DNA from 4 places in the Buttiauxella ferragutiae genome. Region 2 is predicted to be linked to each of the others. Evidence: predicted binding sites of a transcription regulator. Region 2 holds the regulator's gene; each other region holds the start of a gene.
The links. Region 2 encodes PurR, which represses purine synthesis genes. Its sites were predicted from a motif close to CANGCAAACGTTTGCNTG; they were not measured.
Positions count from the first base shown of each region.

Region 1 (5,639 bases), 940 kb from region 2:
AAGACAAAGACAAAAAAATCGTCATGTACTGTACTGGCGGCATCCGTTGTGAGAAAGCCAGTGCCTGGATGTTGCACAACGGTTTCAAGAACGTCTACCACATTGAAGGCGGGATTATCGAATACGCAAGACGTGCGCGTGAACAAGGGATTCCGGTGCGTTTTGTCGGTAAGAACTTTGTCTTTGATGAGCGTATGGGCGAACGTATTTCTGATGATGTGATTGCCCATTGCCATCAGTGCGGCACATCTTGCGACAGCCATACCAACTGCAAAAATGACGGCTGCCATTTGCTGTTTATTCAGTGCCCGAGCTGCGCTGAGAAGTTTGCTGGCTGCTGTAGCGACATTTGCCGTGATGAACTGGCTCTGTCACCGGAAGAACAGCGCCGTCGTCGTGCCGGGCGGGAAAACGGTAATAAGATTTTCAACAAATCCCGTGGCGTTCTCAACACTACGTTAGGGATCCCGGATCCTAAGTAAAAGCAAAGGGGGAAACCTCTTTCACAGGTCGGATAAGCGCAGCGCCATCCGACGTTTTCATCTGTGAATACAGGCGAAAATGGTGGATGGCGTGTACCGCTTATCCACCCTACAACATTTTATTCCGCCTATTGTCACTCGAACGCTAGTTAAAACGCGCAAGCGAGAACGGTGTCAGGTCGAAACTTGACTCTTTGCCCAGTGCGAACTGGCAGGCAATTTCCCCCAGCACTGAAGCGAATTTAAATCCGTGTCCGCTCAGGCCGGTAATCACCAGCGTGTTGTCATGACCCGGCAGGGTATCAATAATAAAATCTTCATCCGGTGACATATCGTAGGTGCATGCCGCGCCGTGCATACACACGCCCACACCTGGCATTATCTGGCGCAAGAAGCTAAATACTTCACTTCCATCCGTGGCGATTGCACCAAACGGTTTGCGCTGACCGGGTTCACTAATCACCTGACCACCATCATGTTTGCCCAGCTTCAGCTCGTTATCCTCGCCCGCGGGGAAACCGTAATACTGGCTACCATCAGGTAGTTCGGCGGTAAAAGCAGGGAAGTGGTTTTTTTCACTGTAGCGGCCATCGGCCTGATGCCAGCTAAAGATTTTGCGCACTGGCGTGACGGGCAGTTCCGGTAGCAATTTAGTGACCCATGTTCCTGCACTGACTAACAATTTACTCGCGGTGAATTCACCTTCTGGCGTATCGACAACCACCCCTTCAGCGGTATGACGAATATCAGCCACCGGGCAATTGAACAGTTGAGCGCAACCGCCCTGATTGGCCAGTCGAATATAGGTCTCCACCGCCAGCTCGCTGCGAAGCACGCCAGAGTTCGGCTCAAACAAACCAACATAGTTTTCGGGAACGGTTACCTGTGGCCAGCGTGCCATGACTGCTTCAGCACTCAGCGTTTCAAGCGGCAGCGACCAGTTTTGCGCACTGCGTTGCACGGTTGAGATAAACGTTGAATCTGCCGGACCGAGATTAATCACGCCGGTACGGTGAAACACTTTCTCGCCGCTAATTTCCTGTAACGCATCCCAGAGTGCCTGCGCACGCAATACCAGCGGGACATATTTTTCCCCTTCGCCGTAGGCGTGACGCATCAGGCGTGTATCGCCATGATGGCTGCCTTGTTGGTGAGGGGGATGGCAACTATCGATCATTAGCACATTCAAGCCGGAGTGAGTGGCATAGCACCCGGCTGCTGCGCCGACAGAACCGCTACCGACGATGATAAGGTCATAATGCATGGTGCTTTTCTCTTCTCTTTGGCGAAAATGAATTATATAGCAGGGTAATTAATTCTCCGTCGCCTGGCAATTGAGCGAAAGAGGAATAATAAAAAAGGCACCTCTACGGTGCCTTGTGCGTTATTTGGGCAGCATCAATAATCAATGCTTACGATAATCGCTTACCTGGTAATCACTGGATTCAATCTTAGCAATGCCGGCTTCAAGAATAGAAATAAATTGCCGGGCAACATCCGTGGTCAGCCATAAAGTTTGACCGATTTCAGTTTCGTCGTGCTTTTGCGTATTTGAGGTCAGGTAGTGCAGGCGAAGCATCAGCGCGTCGTAACTATCTACGGTGCTGATGTCCCATCCAACAAGGGGATGGGTCTGGATAACATCACTATTTTTTTCCATCATAACCCCTTTTATACGTGTGTTTAAGACAACGGTTCGCGAGGTTTAATGCTTGTTTCTTGTTTCTTTTTAAATGTGAAGCCAGTTAAGTATATCAATGATTAAGCTATTTCGACGGATAAATAAATACCCCGCAACACTTTTTTTACATAAAGGTGCTTGGTTGCTCAATAAAACCGCAGGTTGTGCTTGGTGAATATCAGAAGATTCTAAGTAATCAGTGTCAGGAGGGAATTATTTGCAGTGTGATTTTTAAACGATAAAAAAACCGGATGGCGACACCCGGCATAAAAATAACGAGGGAAACTTATATTTGAAATAAGCAGCGGCTCAAGCAGCCTGCCACCTTCCATGATGAGTTTTAATCCGCAGAAAACCAGTCGTCAGCGCTTTCCCAGGTCTCTTGCAATATTTCGCTAATACGATCGCGATCTTCTTTGCTGGCCCCTAACACCGAAAGGTTATTAGCAGCAGCGTAACGCACCTGAACGTGATTTGAGTCTTCAGGATAGTGTTGAGTAATTCGGCGTGAGAGTTCAGTAGCAAGCGCATCAATAGCGCCTGGCGGCAGAGATGTAGTTTTAGCAATAGTGACTTCAATACGCATAACAGCCCCCTGTATAATATACTGGATATTTATACAGTCATATTCTGGGTTATGCAACAGGGGGCATGAAAAATTATGCTTTTACTGACCAGGCCACTTGCTCACCGGCGAGGAACGGCACAATGCTGTCATCGGACGTTTCGATGAGTTCCGGCATGTGCACTGGAGTACGCACCAGTTCAATGGATTCTTCATTCACAGGCAGGCCGTAGAAACGTGGGCCATTCAGTGAAGTGAAGGCTTCAAAGTGCTGCAACGCATTCAACTCTTCAAACACCGTCGCGTAAGCGCCAAGAGCAGAAGGCGCGTTAAAGCAACCTGCGCAACCACAACTGGCCTCTTTACGATGACGCGTATGAGGCGCGGAATCTGTACCGAGGAATACGCGGTCACATCCGCTGGCAACCAGCTCACGCAACGCTTCCTGATGAATGCTGCGTTTCAGAATTGGCAGGCAATACAGGTGAGGGCGCACGCCACCGACCAGCATATGGTTACGGTTAAACATCAGGTGTTGCGGGGTAATGGTTGCCGCCAGCAGGGAGTTTCCTTCCTTCACATACTGCGCCGCATCTTTGGTAGTGATGTGTTCAAACACCACTTTCAGTTCCGGGAATTGTTGGCGCAAAGGTTCCATAACGGTTTCGATAAAGCGCGCTTCACGGTCAAAAATATCAATATCAGCGTGAGTCACTTCGCCGTGGATAAGCAGCGGCATGCCAATTTTCTGCATGCGCTCAAGCACCGTTTTAATCGCGGCAGTGCTGGTAACACCGTGGCTTGAGTTGGTGGTCGCATTGGCTGGGTAGAGTTTTGCTGCGGTAAACACGCCTTCGTTAAACCCGCGCTCAACTTCATTCGGGTCAAGAGAATCGGTCAGGTAGCAGGTCATCAGTGGTTCAAATTTATGGCCTTGCGGCACAGCATCAAGAATACGCTGGCGATAAGCAATGGCGGCTTCAACCGTTGTCACTGGGGGAACCAGGTTTGGCATCACAATCGCGCGACCATAAGTTTCGCTGGTATAAGGCACCACCGTTTTTAACATTTCACCGTCACGTAGGTGAACATGCCAGTCATCAGGGCGGCGAATTTTTAATACCTGGGGTAATACGGTCATGAAATTGCTCCGGCGTAGGAAGGAAAAAACGATGATTTGTGCCGGAGAGCAAGGATAAGCGCAAACGTTTCGCTTTGCACCATTTTCATCGAGATTTTGTCGGGGGAATGTTGCCCCCGACCAGGAAAAACGGGTTAATCAGTAAATGGGATAATGAGTTGGCCTGGTTTAACCTCAAGTCCCTTGGCGTATCTTTTCGCCAGGTTCTCACCAGTACTGCGGTCTTCGCCCAGCACATAAGCCGGTTGTTGATTGAAGTAATTACGCAATGACTGATTCAGATAAGGAATCAGGGTCTGGACAATGGTCTGCATTTTTTCAGGTTCGACCGTCGCGTTTACCACTTCCATTTCTTGCAAATAAATCGCGCCTTGTTCTTTATTGAACACCGGCAATGCTTTGAGTTTGAGCTTGATAGTGGCTTTTTGATTACCAAACAGCGACGACATATCCAGATTGGCATCGCCAGTCAACGTCACTTTATTCGGCTCTTCACGGCCAATCGCACTGCTTAAATTGGTTAAAACAATATGGGCATCGGCAACGCCTGGCAGGCCAATATCTTTAGAGAAGTTATTACGTTTATGCAGCGCCTGGTTTATTTCCTGTTCGCTGACCGTGTATTGCGTTAACTGATTGCAACCCACCACTAACCCGCTGAGCATTAGCGCTGCGGCGAAAACAATCTTTTTCATGGAATTCCTTAACATGCTGCATAGAACACAGATCCTGACATAAAGCATTATGATGTCCCAGGGCGGGCTACGCCACCGGAAAAAACCGAAATAGCCGTCATACTTCGAGCGACATCAGAGTTGGCTGCGTTTACTCACCCCAGTCACATACTTGAGTAAGCTCCTGGGGCTGGTAACTCGAATTAATAAGTGTATTTAAACCGCGTGGGACGACAGCAGATTAATTTGTGTCTGTTTAGCCATATTATCGCGATACGCCGCAACACGGCTTGGCCACTCAATACCCGCGACCAGAGTCAGGTTACGCAGCAGTGGGAACAGATGAATATCGTCGTCAGACAGCTCACCGTTTACCGCATTCGGCTGCACAATCAGCTTATCGAGCTTGCGTAAATCATCAGAGATTTTTTTGATTAGCCCTGGCGAATGATGAAGGAGGTCGGCAAACGAGCCGATCATCGCTTCCTTTTTGTTGACGAAATAAGCACGTGCTTGTGGCGTGGCAAACTCATCAAAAGGCGCTTTCGCCATGCGCGGAATCAACAACTGCTGCACATAGCTATTCACGTGGCGTAACCAGTCGCTAATTGCGGCGTTGGTTGCGCCAGTCAGAAGCGGTTCGCCATCCAGTTTATCGACGTAATGCACGATATCCATGCTTTCTGGCATATAGCGGCTATCGTCTTTTTGCAGGATCGGCGCCATTTTCTTACCAATCATTTTGGTCGGAGTGGCTTCATCGTCATTGAGCAGGACTTTCAACTCAATGGGGATGTTCTTTAAACCAAAAATCATGCGTGCTTTAAGGCAGAAAGGGCAGTGATCGTAGATATAAAGCTTCACGTTTCTCCTCCATATTTATCAGCGAACCAGGTTGGTTAACTATTGAGTATGGGGGAGAAAAGTGAGTGCCGCAAACTAGTTACCGGGTTCGAGCATCGAGGGTTCAATAGGTTTCGTGCTGAATTGCCACCACAGGGCGATAAGCGTGATGAAGCCAATAATCCCTAACATTACCCACGGAAGCGATGGCTGGTTGATACTTTTCCCGGCATCAAACAACCAGCCGCCACCG
Region 1 covers NZ_CP093332.1:3,416,197-3,421,835, reverse strand. Annotated here, with positions in the region: gene trhO (oxygen-dependent tRNA uridine(34) hydroxylase TrhO) at 1-482, shown strand, start outside; gene solA (N-methyl-L-tryptophan oxidase) at 628-1,746, opposite strand; gene bssS (biofilm formation regulator BssS) at 1,888-2,142, opposite strand; gene dinI (DNA damage-inducible protein I) at 2,504-2,749, opposite strand; gene pyrC (dihydroorotase) at 2,823-3,869, opposite strand; gene MNO13_RS15805 (lipoprotein) at 4,004-4,564, opposite strand; gene grxB (glutaredoxin 2) at 4,760-5,407, opposite strand; gene mdtH (multidrug efflux MFS transporter MdtH) at 5,483-5,639, opposite strand, start outside.
Region 1: pyrC (dihydroorotase) is a predicted target of PurR. The motif match lies at 3,927-3,944, and genes of this name have one in related genera.

Region 2 (5,639 bases):
CACGTTCTGGCAGGGATATCCAAATCACTTCCTTGAGCGAAGATTACTGGCAACGCCACTATGTTGGCGCTAAACGTGTCATGACTTCCAAAACCATTCGTTAAAAATTCGTCGAAAATCTGCGCCTGCCCTTCATTGGGCAGGCGTGTTCCTCTTTTGCTTACCCTTTCAATTTGTTACCCTAAACCCGCACTAAAAGTGTTGTCTAGATGTAAACAATAATAAGGAGTTAGCAATGTCGTTCGAACTACCTGCACTACCGTATGCAAAAGATGCTTTAGCACCGCATATCTCCGCCGAAACCCTGGAATACCATTACGGTAAACACCATCAAACCTATGTCACTAACCTGAATAATCTGGTTAAAGGCAGCGCGTTTGAGGGTAAAACCCTCGAAGAGATCGTTCGTACTTCCGAAGGTGGCGTATTTAACAACGCCGCTCAGGTCTGGAACCACACTTTCTACTGGAACTGCCTGGCACCAAATGCTGGCGGCGAGCCAACTGGCGAACTGCTGGAAGCCATCAATAAATCTTTTGGTAGCTTCGCTGAGTTCAAGCAGCAATTTACTGATGCTGCTATCAAGAACTTCGGTGCTGGCTGGACATGGCTGGTTAAACAGGAAGATGGCGCATTAGCGATTGTTTCTACCTCTAACGCTGGCACCCCACTGACGACTGCAGCTAAACCGCTGTTGACTGTGGATGTGTGGGAACATGCGTACTACATCGACTACCGCAATGCTCGTGCTGGCTACCTTGAGCATTTCTGGGCGCTGGTGAACTGGGCATTTGTTGCGAAGAATTTAGCAGCTTAATGCAAAAGTAAATGGGCCGCGATTTGCGGCCCATCTTGATCAAAGCGTAAAAATCAGTGCAGTACGGCAGTTAGTGCGCCGAAAACAATCAAAGCCAAAACAATTACCGTCGTCGTGATTGAAAATTTCAAATCGGTGCTCATCATTAAACTCCTTTTATATCCATACAATCGATGTGTCAGGGTGATTTTCCCACAACCAGAGATAAAAATCCTCCAGGTTTTAATCTGATATCAATTTTCCCTCTTCCACTTTTCGCCTGGATAGGCCAAAATCCCTCGCTAATTTGTTGCGTATCGTCAATTCAATGCCCTCCTCCCGTTTTATGTCGCAATCCCGGCATACCTGCAACCATCATGTTGCCTGTGGAGTCAGCGTACGCAAACGTTTAACATAATAGCAATCAAGGGTTTACGATATAGCCCGGAGTGAATTTTAATGGCGACAATCAAGGACGTGGCGAAGCGCGCAAACGTTTCCACTACAACCGTATCACATGTGATTAACAAAACCCGTTTTGTGGCGGAAGAAACGCGCAATGCGGTGTGGGCAGCAATTAAAGAATTGCACTACTCGCCAAGCGCCGTAGCACGAAGCCTGAAAGTTAATCACACCAAAACGATTGGTCTGCTTGCCACTTCCAGTGAAGCACCCTATTTCGCCGAGATAATCGAAGCGGTGGAAAATAGCTGCTTTGAAAAAGGCTACACCCTGATTTTGGGCAACGCGCACAACAACTTTGAAAAGCAGCGCGCTTACTTATCGATGATGGCACAAAAGCGAGTCGATGGCCTGTTAGTGATGTGCTCTGAATATCCTGAATCATTGCTCACCATGCTTGAAGAGTACCGTCACATCCCTATGGTGGTGATGGACTGGGGCGAGGCTCGTGCCGATTTCACCGACTCCGTGGTCGATAACGCTTTCCACGGCGGTTATCTTGCTGGACGTTATTTGATTGAACGCGGCCACCGCGAAATTGGCGCCATTCCCGGGCAAATGGAACGTAACACCGGTGGCGGCCGCCACGCAGGCTTTATGAAAGCACTGGAAGAAGCGGGAATTTCCATTCCGGAAAACTGGATTGTTCAGGGTGACTTTGAACCTGAATCAGGTTACCGCGCCATGCAGCAGATCATCGGCCAGTCTCATCGCCCAACAGCGGTATTCTGTGGCGGCGACATTATGGCGATGGGTGCTATTTGCGCTGCTGATGAAATGGGGCTGCGCGTGCCGCAGGATATTTCCGTTATCGGTTACGACAACGTGCGCAACGCGCGTTACTTCTCACCGGCATTGACCACCATCCACCAGCCGAAAGATTCGCTAGGGGAAACGGCGTTTAATATGCTGCTGGATAGAATCGTCAACAAACGCGAAGAGTCGCAGTCGATTGAGGTTCACCCGCGTCTGATTGAACGCCGCTCTGTGGCTGATGGCCCGTTTCGCGATTATCGCCGCTAAGTGTGTGTCGGATGTCGCGCAAGCGACATCCAGCAGACTTACAGCGGCTCCTGTAGCCACTCCTGATTCATCGTGTCACTATCGCCTAAGTAATCCAACAGCCAGGCCAACGCTGGCGATGCATCGTTTTGCTGCCATGTCAGGCAACATGCCGCGTCAGGGAATGGATTATCCAGCGTTAATTCGCGCCATTTCCCTGAAGCAACCCACGGTTTGGCAATATGTAACGGCACCATGCCGATACACAACCCCGCGCTCAAGCAATCCGAACCGGACGCCCAATCAGGCACTACCACGCGGCGCTGGTTATCTAACAGCCAGGTAATTCGTTTTGGTAATGAACGCGAAGTATCTTCCAGAACTAGCGATGGCCAGGCACGCAGGTCATCATCGCTTAACGTCCCATCGCACTGTGCCAGTGGGTGCGAGGAAGCCACCACGCAACGCCAGCTCAACGTTCCCATATCACGGAAGGCATAACGCCCCCCAACCGGAATCGCCTGAGTCGCGCCAATCGCCACTTCTACGCGTCCATCCGCCAGCGCATCCCACACGCCGTTGAACACTTCCTGAAAGATACGTAATTCGATATCAGGAAAATGGCGATAGAAATCCAGCACCAGTTGCCGCGTTCGCTCCGGTTTTACAATGTTATCAACTGCAATCGCCAGGTGACCACGCCATCCATTGGCGATCTGTTGGCACTGTTGCCGTGTCGTCATCATTTTTTTGATAACAGAGCGGCCTTCTTTGAGAAAAAAGACGCCAGCAGGGGTTAATTCAACATCCCGATGACGACGTTCGAATAGCGGAACGGCTAACCAATCTTCGAGTTGCCGCACCGTATAACTAATGGCAGACGGAACGCGGTGCAACTCTTGTGCTGCACCGCTGAAGCTGCCATTGCGCGCTACCGCATCGATGACTTCCAGCGAGTATTCTGACCACATTTCTTTGCTCACAAATTTTTTGAACGCAACCTACAAATATTAGCGTTTCACAAGCGTAATTGCACTCCGTACACTCTCGCGGCGATTAACCTGCAAGATAAAACAAGAGAAAATTATGCAACCATCAAAAGGATTTCTTATCTGGCTGGCCGGATTAAGTGTGCTGGGGTTCCTCGCCACAGACATGTATCTGCCTGCTTTCGCTGCCATTCAGCAAGATTTACAGACCGACGCCTCTGCCGTCAGTGCCAGCCTGAGTCTGTTCCTTGCCGGCTTTGCGTTTGCCCAGTTGATGTGGGGTCCATTGTCAGACCACTTCGGTCGTAAACCGGTATTACTGGCGGGTTTAAGCCTGTTCGCCATCGGTTGTATCGGCATGCTGTGGGTTGAAAGCGCCACCGCGCTACTGGTACTGCGTTTTGTTCAGGCGGTTGGCGTCTGTTCTGCGGCCGTCAGTTGGCAAGCTTTGGTGACCGATTACTATCCGGCGAATCGCGCTAACCGTATTTTCGCCACCATTATGCCACTGGTTGGCTTGTCTCCGGCGTTGGCACCGCTGCTCGGTAGCTGGATTTTGACTCACTTTGACTGGCAGGCGATTTTCGCTACCCTGTTTGCCATCACGCTGGTGCTGATGATCCCGACTTTACGTCTGAAACCCCGCACTCAGCATCATCCGCAAACCGAAGATAATAAAGTCAGCTTTACCTCTTTGCTGCGCTCACGCGTGTACAGCGGGAACGTATTGATTTATGCCGCCTGCTCCGCCAGCTTCTTTGCCTGGCTGACCGGTTCGCCATTCATTCTTAACGATATGGGTTATAGCCCGGCGGTTATTGGCCTGAGTTATGTGCCGCAAACCATCGCCTTCTTGATTGGCGGCTACGGCTGCCGTAGCGCGCTGCAAAAATGGCAAGGCAAGCAAATGTTGCCATGGTTACTTGCGCTCTACACCCTGAGCATTTTCGGTACCTGGGGTGTGGCGGTCAGCGGCCATGCCAGCCTCACGCTGCTATTGATTCCATTCTGCGTGATGGCGATTGCTAATGGTGCGATTTACCCGATCGTCGTTGCTTCAGCCTTGTTGCCATTCCCACAGGCCACCGGTAAAGCAGCTGCATTGCAAAATACGCTGCAATTAGGTTTGTGCTTCCTGGCAAGTTTGATGGTGTCATGGTTGGTCGCAACCCCGTTGTTGACCACCACCAGCGTCATGTTGGTGACCATCGTCTTAGCCATGTTGGGCTACTTGCTGCAACGCCGTAGTCATGTCAAAGTCTGGCAACCTGCTGAATCCGATGCACATTAATGTATCGTTTGCGTGACAGCAATGTAGTTAGCTTGCTAACAATATTTCATTGAATCACCGCCTGGGCGAGCCTATACTTATTTACGGCTTGACCGTCAGCACAATAATAATGACGTTTTGACGGGAGCCTTTGTGCTCCCGTTTGTTGTTTTAGAAGCTTTTTTTGTGGGCTCTCGCCCCCCTTTCTCTGTTCTACGTCGGATATCAGGCTCGCGGTATTTTCCGTGACATTTCTCACATGCCCAAAATAGCGTCTACGCTGTTTTAAGGTTCCTCTCACAATGGTGATGGAGAAGCTATGAGTTCATCGTGTATAGAAGAAGTCAGCATAAGAAATAACCCGTGGTATCGAATCGTGAGCGAAATGCTCACGCAGGCTGGCGTGGAAATTAACGGCCCGCGCCCTTTCGATATCCAGGTTAAGCATCCCGATTTTTTTAAGCGCGTGCTGCAAGAAGGCACCCTCGGGCTGGGTGAAAGCTATATGGACGGCTGGTGGGACTGCGAACGGCTGGATATATTTTTCAATAACACCATCCGTGCCGGACTTGAGAATCAACTCCCCCGCCATTTAAAAGACACCCTGCGCATTGCTGCAGCCCGAATATTAAATCTGCAATCCAAAAAACGCGCCTGGATTGTCGGTAAAGAACATTATGATCTTGGCAACGACTTATTTAGCCGGATGCTCGATGAACATATGCAATATTCCTGCGGCTACTGGAAATCAGCCACTACCCTTAGCGATGCGCAGAATGCCAAACTGAAAATGATCTGCGATAAGTTGCATCTTGAGCCAGGTATGACGCTGCTGGATATCGGCTGCGGCTGGGGTGGGCTTGCGGAATATGCCGCACGGCATTATGGGGCCGTGGTTCATGGCGTGACCATTTCTGCCGAGCAGCAGAAAATGGCTCAGGAACGTTGTCTCGGGCTGGACGTGACTATCTTGCTGCAAGATTATCGCGATTTAGAAATGCAGTTTGACCGCATTGTTTCAGTTGGCATGTTTGAACACGTCGGGCCGAAAAACTATGCCACCTATTTCAATGTGGTTGACCGCAACCTGAAACCAGAGGGTATTTTCCTGCTGCACACT
Region 2 covers NZ_CP093332.1:2,480,242-2,485,880, reverse strand. Annotated here, with positions in the region: gene MNO13_RS11435 (C40 family peptidase) at 1-104, shown strand, start outside; gene sodB (superoxide dismutase [Fe]) at 236-817, shown strand; gene cydH (cytochrome bd-I oxidase subunit CydH) at 871-960, opposite strand; gene purR (HTH-type transcriptional repressor PurR) at 1,256-2,281, shown strand; gene punR (DNA-binding transcriptional activator PunR) at 2,320-3,231, opposite strand; gene punC (purine nucleoside transporter PunC) at 3,347-4,540, shown strand; gene cfa (cyclopropane fatty acyl phospholipid synthase) at 4,839-5,639, shown strand, end outside.

Region 3 (5,639 bases), 1.7 Mb from region 2:
CGAAAACGGAGTTCGTCTTCGTCCATCCACGGTAATGGGTTATGGCCCCACTCGCCCGCCGTGCCGTTGCCGCCGATCAGGCTGCGGCCATTAATGGCCACGCCTGCACCACATCCTGTACCAATAATCACGGCAAAAACCATCACCGCACCAGCCGCCGCTCCGTCGATAGCTTCCGAAACCGCCAGGCAGTTGGCATCGTTTGCCAAACGCACTTCGCGCTGGAGCGCATCGCACAAATCTTTATCAAAAGGCTGCCCGTTAAGCCAGGTGGAGTTCGCATTTTTGACCACGCGGGTATAGGGTGAAATCGAACCTGGAATACCCATTCCGACCGTTCCCTTCTCCCCGGTTGCCTCTTCAGCCAGACGCACGAGTTCAACGATAGTTGCGATGGTTTGCTGATAATCATTTTTTGGTGTTGGCAGGCGATGACGAAAAAGTTGCTTTCCGTCGTTCGCCAGAGCGATCACTTCTGTTTTTGTCCCACCCAGGTCGATACCAATGCGCACAGCAACCCCCTCATTTGATTAGTATTATCAATAGAATAGAAGTGTTACGCCGTAAAGACAATGAAACACAGCGCCTGATTCGTTATCATGCCCGCTGCGTTTAACTGACAGTCCGGGAAAAAATCATGCTGTGGTTCAAAAATTTAATGGTTTACCGTTTAAGCCGTGACATCACGCTTTCAGCGGATGACATGGAAAAGCAGTTGGCCGCATTTACTTTTACCCCATGCGGTAGCCAGGACATGGCCAAGACAGGTTGGGTATCGCCAATGGGCTCACACAGCGATTCATTAACCCATGTCGCCAATGGGCAAATTGTGATTTGCGCCCGTAAAGAAGAAAAAATTCTCCCGGCTCCAGTGATTAAACAAGAGCTGGAAGCAAAAATCAGCAGGCTCGAAGCCGAACAAGCTCGCAAGCTGAAAAAGACCGAGAAAGATTCTCTAAAAGATGAAGTGCTGCACTCTTTGCTGCCACGCGCATTCAGCCGTTTTAACCAAACGATGATGTGGATCGATACCGTAAACGGTTTGATCATGGTTGATTGTGCCAGCGCCAAGAAAGCTGAAGATACGTTGGCGCTGCTGCGTAAAAGCCTCGGTTCGCTACCGGTTGTCCCGTTGGCACTGGAAAACCCAATTGAACTGACGCTGACTGAGTGGGTGCGCTCCGGCGATGTTCCTCCAGGCTTTGCGCTGATGGATGAAGCCGAGCTGAAAGCCATTCTCGAAGGTGGTGGTGTGATCCGCTGTAAGCAGCAGGATCTGGTGTGCGATGAAATTGCTGCGCATATCGAAGCCGATAAAGTGGTGACGAAATTAGCTCTGGACTGGCAAGAACGTATTCAGTTCCTGGTTGCCGATGATGGTTCAATTAAGCGTCTGAAGTTTGCCGATACGCTGCGCGACCAAAACGAGGATATTGACCGTGAAGATTTCGGTGCTCGTTTTGATGCAGATTTTATTCTGATGACGGGTGAACTGGCGGCGTTGATTAAGAACCTGGTGGAAGCGTTAGGCGGCGAAGCTCAGCGCTAAAATCTGTTCCCTCTTCCCGACGGGAAGAGGGAAATAAAGACATTATTTATCAGCCAGATAACGGCAAAGATAAGAGGTAGGTTCAGCAACTTGTAAATGGAATTCGCTGTGTCCTGGAACATGGAACACGGTGCCCGCCGCATAGGTTTTCCACTCGGTTTCACCCGGCAGTAACACGTGCAATGCCCCACTAATCACTGTCATTTCTTCTGGTTGGGCGGTCCCGAAAGTGTATTCACCTTCAACCATCACCCCAACACTTGCGCGGCCAGTGCTGCTGCTGGTAAACCCAATAGATTTCACTTTACCGGAAAAGTACTCATTACTTTGAAGCATAACCAGGCCCTTTTTAAAATAGTTGAAAAAACAATATAGAGGGGAACGGAAGAGCCTGTCACGCAAATTATTGACCGTTGTTATGCGAGCAACTCTGACGCTAAGCGCGCAATTAACACGTTCGATAACAATACCGGAACATCGAGTGATTTTTGCAACAAATCACGATGTTTTTGGTGGAAACCCAGACAGTCCAGAACCAGCACATCCGCACCATCTTTAACCAGTTTCTTTCCGGCTTCGATTAAATCCTGCTCGCTTCCATGAATGGGATTCGCCAATTCATACAGCGGCTCGTTTTCCAACAACTGCCATTTTTTATTCTGAAATTTCAGCAATTCAGGAACGGGGATGATGATACCGACTTGATGCCCATCGACAATTGAGGCCACCAGCGGTGGGATAATACGTTCTGGCTCGAGCAAAATACCGTTACGCACGGAGAGATTCGATAAGCGGTGGGTGCTCATCAGCAAAATGACATCGAAGCCCTGATTATCCAGCACTTCAATCACACTCTGCAGCGCCTTCTCAACTTTTTGTTTATCGACATAAACCAGCACGTTGCCGGATAAAAGCGTCAGAAGTGGTTCATTTCCCGGTGTAGGGGAGTATTCAGCCATCACTTCATCGTGAGAGAGGTGGCCCAGTAAACTGAGGTGTCTGATTCTCTCTTCAGAGATGTGATCTGTCAGTAGCGGCAGTATTTCACTGACCGGGACGACGCCGATGGTAATAATTGCCAATGTTTGTTTCATGTTCGTTCCGCCCTTGTCCCATATCAGCCCCTCAATGCTGCGCTGGTACCAATCCTTACAAATGATACTCTGCTGAAGGTCGCTCAATAATTAACCACAAAGCGTAGCAGCATATTTGCAGAGCACCTGCTGGAATATTCAACGAAACGTCAACGACATTGATACAACATCATGGTAATGAATATTTAACAAATGAATTGAGCAAAAGATGTGATTAATCACCAGGTCAATGAATTCACTTAAAAGATGAGGGGATTCTGGCGTCCTTGCCGGGATTTTACGTCTTTCGCGGATCTTCATAACGCTGTTTAGCATCCAGCGCTTCTTGTTCGCTTTCGTGCTCACTAATCAGCGTATCAGGATGGGGATGATCGGCTCGAAGTTGATACCAGGTCACAGTTTTATCTGTCGCACCTTTTTCAACGGCAACTATACGCGCTTCCCGGGGGTATGGAGGATTGCTCGCCATCGCTCTTCCTTTGGAGATGAATGAGCGTTAAGTATAGACAAAAATCAGCTGGCTCGAGCCGTATGCAGTACCGCCAGCACCGCTTCAACAATTTCCGCAGGCGGACGAGTGGCATCAACGACATGGTGTGCAGCCTGGTTGTAAAGCGCTTCACGCGCGGCGAGAACCTCAACGATTTCATCCGTAATAGGTCTGCCAGTGAGCGTTGGACGCTGGCCTTCTTCCGGGAAAGCTTCTAAACGTGATGCCAGGATTTGCGCAGGAGCTCGCAAATAAATGACGACACCATGCTCACGCATAAACTGACGGTTACTTTCGGCCAGAACCATGCCGCCGCCGGTGGCAATAACCGTACCGGGAGCAGTAACACTTTGCAGCGCACCTGATTCACGACGACGAAAACCTTCCCAGCCCTCTTTTTCCACAATATCGGCAACGCTCATTTTGGTGCTGTCTAAAAGGTAATGGTCGGTATCGACAAAGTTACAGCCCAATGCCTGCGCTAATGCAACACCGACGGTTGTTTTGCCACAACCTCGTGCGCCGACTAAATAAATGGGTTGAGTCATCAGTGGCTAATCCTCAGCAGTACGCCAGAGTTGGTAAAAATCTGAGTAGGTAAAAATCCAGAGACTGATGACAAACGTCTTCGTAGGTCGGATAAGCGCAGCGTCATCCGACACAACTGGCGTAAATGGTGGATGACGCTAACGCTTAGCCACCCTACAAAACACATTTATCACCCTTTGTCAGCAATCTGAATCTATAACGTTTTTCGTTACGCGAATCATCATATCAGCAAGCTAGTACGCGGAATAGAATTACATCGGTTTTAGGCGCCTTTTGAACGGCTGGCAACCAGCAGCCACTTTTCCAGTTCGTTGGCAAATAGCTGGCGGTCACGCTGGTTGAGGCTGTCTGGCCCGCCAGTTTGTACACCACTGGCTCGTAAAGTATCCATAAAATCGCGCATCGTCAGGCGTTCCCGGATAGTCGCTGGCGTGTACAGCTCTCCACGAGGGTTCAGTGCAATCGCACCTTTTTCCAGCACGTCAGCGGCCAGAGGAATATCTGCGGTGACGACTAAGTCGCCCTTTTCGCAGCGGCGCACAATTTCGTTATCAGCAACATCAAACCCGCTTGCCACTTGCAGGCTGCGGATATAGCGCGATGGTGGAACTTTTAGCCCCTGGTTGGCAACCAGAGTTACCATCATTTGTGCGCGTTCCGCTGCACGAAACAGTACTTCTTTAATCACTTTTGGACACGCATCAGCATCCACCCAGATTTGCATGACGATTCCTGTGGGTCGGGGTTTATGGTGGCGATCTTGCCGTGCTTTTGCAGAATCGCAAACTTTATCTTTGCTTACGGTTAGCCGAAGCGGCGGAAATCACGTTAAGCTATGCTCATCGTACAACTCAGAAGATGGAGTGAGACTATGGATAAGAAGATTGGTTTTATTGGTTGCGGCAACATGGGGAAAGCCATCCTTGGTGGTCTGATAGCCAGTGGACAGGTGCTTCCTGGTAATATCTGGGTCTACACACCTTCACCCGATAAAGTGCAAGAGTTGCACGATCAATATGGTATTAATGCGGCAGAAAGTGCGCAAGAAGTGGCACAAATTGCAGATATTGTTTTCGGTGCCGTGAAACCAAATGTCATGCTAAAAGTGCTGAGTGAAGTCAATTCCAGCCTGAATAAAGACTCGGTGGTGATTTCCATTGCTGCGGGCGTAACGCTGGATTCTCTGGCTAAAGCACTGGGCCACGATCGCAAAATTATTCGCGCCATGCCCAATACCCCAGCGTTAGTGAATGCGGGTATGACGTCCATCACGCCAAACGCGCTGGCTACTCCCGAAGATATTGCCGATGCGGTTAACATTTTCCGCAGCTTCGGGCTTGCCGAAGTGGTGTCTGAAACCATGATCCATCCGGTTGTGGGGGTTAGCGGCTCTGCACCAGCGTATGTGTTTATGTTTATCGAAGCCATGGCTGATGCCGCTGTGTTAGGGGGGATGCCGCGCAAACAGGCCTATCAATTTGCTGCGCAGGCCGTCATGGGCTCAGCCAAAATGGTACTGGAAACGGGTAAACATCCTGGTGAGTTAAAGGATATGGTGTGCTCGCCAGGCGGCACCACTATTGAAGCCGTGAAGGTTCTGGAAGAAAAAGGGTTCAGAGCTGCAGTGATGGAAGCCATGGTGAAATGTATGGCGAAATCAGAACACTTGGGCAAATCATAATTTTGTTACCCTCTCCTGTTTCCGGGAGGGGGTTTTAAGCTGCAATATCGGCCACTTCAGTACGGCTGCGCCCCAGGTTTTTAGCTTTATACAACGCAACATCTGCCGCTTTCAACCATTCGCGATAGCTCACCATGCTGTGATCAAACTCTGCCACACCGACACTGATACGCAGTGAGATATGCGGTGCATGCGGTAAACGAAACTCATCAAGATAGTCACGTACACGAGCCATGGCCTGTATCGCGCTATCTTGCGCCGTGCCTGACATAATCA
Region 3 covers NZ_CP093332.1:4,180,677-4,186,315, forward strand. Annotated here, with positions in the region: gene mak (fructokinase) at 1-512, opposite strand, end outside; gene rdgC (recombination-associated protein RdgC) at 638-1,549, shown strand; gene ppnP (pyrimidine/purine nucleoside phosphorylase) at 1,592-1,885, opposite strand; gene MNO13_RS19270 (AroM family protein) at 1,966-2,643, opposite strand; gene MNO13_RS19275 (YaiA family protein) at 2,921-3,112, opposite strand; gene aroL (shikimate kinase AroL) at 3,157-3,681, opposite strand; gene MNO13_RS19285 (YaiI/YqxD family protein) at 3,945-4,406, opposite strand; gene proC (pyrroline-5-carboxylate reductase) at 4,554-5,363, shown strand; gene adrA (diguanylate cyclase AdrA) at 5,398-5,639, opposite strand, start outside.
Region 3: aroL (shikimate kinase AroL) is a predicted target of PurR. The motif match lies at 3,749-3,766, and genes of this name have one in related genera.

Region 4 (5,639 bases), 1.1 Mb from region 2:
GTCGTTGTGTCCATTGTTCTTATCTCGTGTCGATAAAAAAGGAGTTCGGCATCTACGGTACGAAGTGTGGGCCGCAGTCTCTATGGCGACAGGAAGGGTTTTGTCCGGTAATGCGAAGGGGGTGGGGAAATATCGAATGTGTATTCATCGTTCCCCTGGTATTTGAGCGGCGTAGAAGCCAGAAAGGGCAATAAAGTGTGATCTGCGTCACTAATGGAAAAATGCTGCTTAAACCTGATGTGATGAAGATCACCTTTTACCCCAGGGCAAAAGGTATTTTGCGAGTCAGGCAGCATTCCTGCTAATCAGCTATTGCGGCGCGGTGGAGTGCTGAGAAGGGGCATGGTGAGATGTCTGGGTCTATTACATCGAGTGATGAGAGAACCATGAAACTGACTCTGACCCCGCAGTGGGCGAATACTGACGATAAGAATCACGATACGCTCCGCTTCCAAAAAGCGCTGGATACTTTGGCGCAACAGGGGGGAGGAACGCTGGAAGTTGAAAGTGGCTGTTACAGACTGGGTGGTCTGACACTTGGTTCCAATATTACACTCAGTTTGCAGGCTGGTGCTGAGTTGTGGGTCAGCGATGACGGCCAGGACTTTGGGCAAGCCACCACTAAAAGCCAGGCGGAATGCTCGCGCTGGGCATTCTTATACGCCTATGGTGCGCATAACATCACCATCTGTGGCGCCGGGAAGATTAATGGCAATGCTGACGGCTGGTTTGATGCACAGGCCGATGATATGGGCTATCGCAAGCCTGCCGAACAGCGCCCGCGCATGATTGTTTTTGAAGATTGCCGTCACGTACAGCTCCGCGACTTTACTATCGAAAATGCCCCAATGTGGACGATTCATCTGGTGGCGTGTGAGCTGGTAAAAGTACATGGCATCACCATCGATAACGATCTTTCACTGGCTAATACCGATGCACTGGATATCGACAGTTGCCAGCAAGTGCATATCAGCAATAGTCATTTCAGCGCCGCCGATGACACTATCTGCCTGAAGACGAGCCGTAAACCGGCACCGTTGCAACGCCCGACGCGCCATGTGGTAGTGAACAACTGCACGTTACGTTCCAAAAGTTGTGCGGTAAAAATTGGTACTGAAACCTGGGAAGACATTGAAGATATTTGTGTCACCAACTGTGCCATTTACGAATCAAACCGCGCCATCGGGATTGTCTCCCGCGACGGCGGACGCTTACGACGCATGATCTTCAGTAACATCACTTTTAACTGCGAGATGGTGCATGCCTGCCATTGGGGTAAGGCTGATCCAGTCTACTTGTCTGCCCGTTTCCGTGACCCAGCGATTCAACCTGGTGCGATTGAGTTTATCCAGTTCCGTGGTTTAACCGGCGTGAGTGAAGGGGCGGTTAATTTACACAGCGAGCAACCCGGACTGGTGCGCCAGGTAATCATTGATGGTTTGCAACTCACCCAAAGCATCAGCGCCTCACCGGAGCAGGGTTTATACGACATTCGTCCACCCTGTAACCCGCTTTCGCCAACGGGTATGGGGCTGGACAACGCCTGGTGTCTTAATCCAGATACGCAGCGTGCTTACGGTGTTGAGGCTTATCCCGGTGGTTTGCCCGCGCTGTATTGCTGTGGGGTGAATGGCCTGACGCTGCGTAATATCGATGTTTTTCGTCCACAGCCTCTACCTTCCGACTGGAACGAACAGGCTGTGGTATTGGTAGAGTGTGATGGAGTAAAACAAGATGTCTGATTTCGCATGGCTGGGTGGAGTTGCTGCCTGCTGCACCACCGGTTCTTTTGCCCTGCAAGTGATTCATATCCTGAAAAATCGCGATACTAAAGCGATCTCTCTGAGTATGTATCTGGTGTTTGTTTTTGGGGTGTTGTGTTGGTTGCTTTATGGGCTAACAAGCGGTGATATGCCGCTGATGATCGCCAACGGCATCACCCTGTTGTTAGCGGCGACCGTGTTAACAATGAAGGTGATGAACGAACGAGCGAAATAAGCGGGATACTGCCTTCTCTGTTGAGGAGAAGGCAGTTGATTTACTCGTCTGCAGCGTGGCCTTGCGGTGGTAATTCTTTGCCATCAAGCCAGGCGCTGTTTTCACGCATCTCCAGCCGCCCCTCAATAAACCAGGAAACGACTAACGGATAAATTGCGTGTTCTTGATTCTGCACGCGAGCGGTGATGTCTTCTTCGTCATCACCTTCAAAAACAGGCACTTCGGCTTGCAGAATAACCGGGCCGCCATCCAGTTCTTCGGTGACAAAATGCACCGATGTCCCATGGACTTCATCACCGTTTTCCAGTACCTGACGATGGGTATGCAGGCCGGGATATTTCGGCAACAGAGAAGGGTGGATGTTAATCAAGCGCCCGGCATAATGCCCGACAAACTCTGGGCTCAAAATACGCATGTAACCTGCCAAAACCACCAGATCCGGGGCGTAAGCGTCGATCTCAAGCATTAATTCACGATCGAACGCTGCGCGATCGACGAACTGGCTGGCGGTTAACGCGTGAGCAGGAATTTCTGCTTCACGCGCACGTTCAAGCCCAAAAGCTTCGGTTTTATTACTGAATACAGCCGCTACAGTGCCATTAATCTTTTTAAGCTTGCAGGCATCAATGATTGCCTGAAGATTGCTTCCGTTGCCGGAAACCAGCACCACAATGCGTTTCATCACTCAATAACCACGCGCTCAGAGGAATCGGAAGCTTTGATACTACCGATTTTCCAGGCGTTTTCACCTTTTGCATTCAAAAACTCAACCGCTTTGTCCGCTTCAGCAGCAGGCAGCGCAATCAGCATACCCACGCCACAGTTAAAGGTGCGGTACATTTCATGACGGCTGATATTTCCGGCTTGTTGTAACCAGCCGAATACCGCAGGCCACTGCCATGAAGATTCAGTGATAATCGCCTGAGTGTTGTCTGGCAGAACGCGTGGGATATTTTCCCAGAAACCGCCACCGGTCAGGTGTGCAATCGCGTGAACGTCAACCTGTTCAATCAATTCCAGAATCGACTTCACGTAAATGCGCGTCGGTTCCAGCAGGTGATCTGCCAGCGGTTTGCCTTCTAATTCGGTAGTCAGTGGGTCAGTACCGCTCACTTCCAGCACTTTACGTACCAGAGAATAACCGTTGGAATGCGGGCCACTGGAAGCCAGCGCAATCAGCACATCGCCATCGGTCACTTTGGAGCCGTCGATGATTTCAGATTTCTCGACCACACCGACACAGAAACCAGCCACGTCGTAATCTTCACCATGGTACATGCCCGGCATTTCAGCAGTTTCACCGCCGACTAATGCGCAGCCAGATTGCAGACAACCTTCGGCAATACCAGTAATGACGCTTGCAGCCGTTTCGACTTCAAGTTTGCCCGTTGCGTAATAATCGAGGAAGAACAGCGGTTCAGCACCCTGAACGACCAGGTCGTTCACACACATGGCCACCAGGTCGATGCCGATTGTGTCGTGACGTTTTAAATCCATAGCCAGACGCAGTTTAGTACCCACACCGTCGGTGCCGGAAACCAGCACAGGTTCACGATACTTCTGCGGTAACGCACACAGCGCACCGAAACCGCCCAGGCCACCCATCACTTCCGGGCGGCGGGTCTTTTTCACTACACCTTTGATTTTATCGACCAGAGCGTTACCAGCATCAATATCAACACCGGCATCTTTATAGCTAAGAGAAGTTTTGTCGGTCACTGCTAAGTCCCCGCGGATGGGTTAGGAATAAAAAACGCCGCAATTCTAACAGTGCAGGCAAACGTTTGCGAGCCCCTTATTCAGCAGGATGTAATTATTGTTGATATATACTCATTCCAGTCTCGTTGATCTTGATCAACCCCAATCGGTGCCAATTCCTGTGGCACCACCATCAAAAAGCGGTATAATCCGGCGATTTTTTTTGTGGTGGCCAACTATCTCGGGGAGAAAGAGTATGAAGATCGTGGAAGTCAAACACCCACTCGTCAAACACAAGCTGGGCCTGATGCGTGAGAACGACATTAGCACCAAACGCTTTCGTGAACTCGCCTCAGAAGTTGGCAGCTTGCTAACTTACGAAGCCACGGCGGATTTGGAAACTGAAAAAGTCACTATCGAAGGCTGGAACGGCCCGGTAGAAATTGACCAGATCAAAGGCAAAAAGATTACCGTTGTGCCAATTCTGCGTGCCGGTTTGGGCATGATGGAAGGCGTGCTGGAAAACGTTCCAAGCGCACGTATCAGCGTAGTGGGTATCTATCGTAATGAAGAAACCCTGGAGCCAGTGCCTTACTTCCAGAAACTGGTTTCTAACATTGAAGAACGTATGGCGCTGGTGGTTGACCCAATGCTGGCAACCGGCGGTTCTATGATTGCTACTATCGACCTGCTGAAAAACGCCGGTTGTACCAGCATTAAGGTGCTGGTTCTGGTGGCAGCACCAGAAGGTATCGCGGCACTGGAAAAAGCGCACCCGGACGTAGAGCTGTTTACTGCTTCTATCGATCAGGGTCTGAACGAGCACGGATACATTATTCCGGGGCTTGGCGATGCCGGCGATAAGATTTTTGGTACCAAATAATGCTCTTCATCTTTCGAATTGCTGATGCGTTGGCTGCCTTTGCTCACCTTGGTCACGTAGCAAATCTACGCTCCCAGGGATTTGCGCAGTTGCCGCCTTCCTGCAATCCGAAATCTATTGAGCATTAAAAAATTGAGCCGACTTTGAGAGTCGGCTTTTTTTTGACTAAAACACAACAACACCATCATTCAGAGGACAACATTATGACGCGCCGCGCCATTGGGGTACACGAAAGACCACCCCTGCTGCAAACGATACCGTTAAGCTTACAGCACCTGTTCGCTATGTTTGGAGCTACCGTTCTGGTGCCATTCCTGTTCCACATCAACCCGGCTACGGTTTTGCTGTTTAACGGGATCGGGACGCTGCTGTACCTCTTTATCTGTAAAGGCAAAATCCCGGCGTATCTCGGTTCAAGTTTTGCGTTTATTTCGCCAGTACTGCTGCTGTTGCCATTGGGTTATGAAGTGGCGCTGGGCGGCTTTATTATGTGCGGTGTGTTGTTCTGTATCGTGGCGTTGATTGTGAAAAAAGCCGGTACCGGCTGGCTGGATGTGATGTTCCCTCCGGCGGCAATGGGCGCAATTGTGGCGGTTATCGGCCTGGAACTGGCACGTGTTGCCGCAGAAATGTCAGGCCTATTGCCAGCTGCGGGTACCGAACCGAATACCACCAGCATCATGATCTCGCTGGTAACGCTGGGTGTGACGGTATTTAGCTCAGTCTTGTTCCGTGGTTTTCTGGCAATTATCCCAATTCTGATTGGCGTGCTGACTGGCTACGCGCTGTCATTTGCCGTCGGCATTGTGGATACCGCGGCGATTGCTCAGGCTCCGTGGTTTGCACTGCCAACCTTCTACACGCCGCGCTTTGAGTGGTTTGCCATCTTCACCATTTTGCCAGCAGCGCTGGTGGTTATCGCCGAGCACGTTGGGCACCTGGTGGTGACGGCGAATATCGTCAAAAAGGATCTGATCCGCGACCCAGGTCTGCATCGTTCGATGTTTGCTAACGGTCTTTCCACCGTGATTTCCGGTTTCTTCGGCTCTACGCCGAACAC
Region 4 covers NZ_CP093332.1:1,331,391-1,337,029, forward strand. Annotated here, with positions in the region: gene MNO13_RS06025 (glycoside hydrolase family 28 protein) at 387-1,742, shown strand; gene MNO13_RS06030 (SemiSWEET family sugar transporter) at 1,735-1,998, shown strand; gene purN (phosphoribosylglycinamide formyltransferase) at 2,039-2,680, opposite strand; gene purM (phosphoribosylformylglycinamidine cyclo-ligase) at 2,680-3,717, opposite strand; gene upp (uracil phosphoribosyltransferase) at 3,953-4,579, shown strand; gene uraA (uracil permease) at 4,783-5,639, shown strand, end outside.
Region 4: purM (phosphoribosylformylglycinamidine cyclo-ligase) is a predicted target of PurR. The motif match lies at 3,772-3,789, and genes of this name have one in related genera.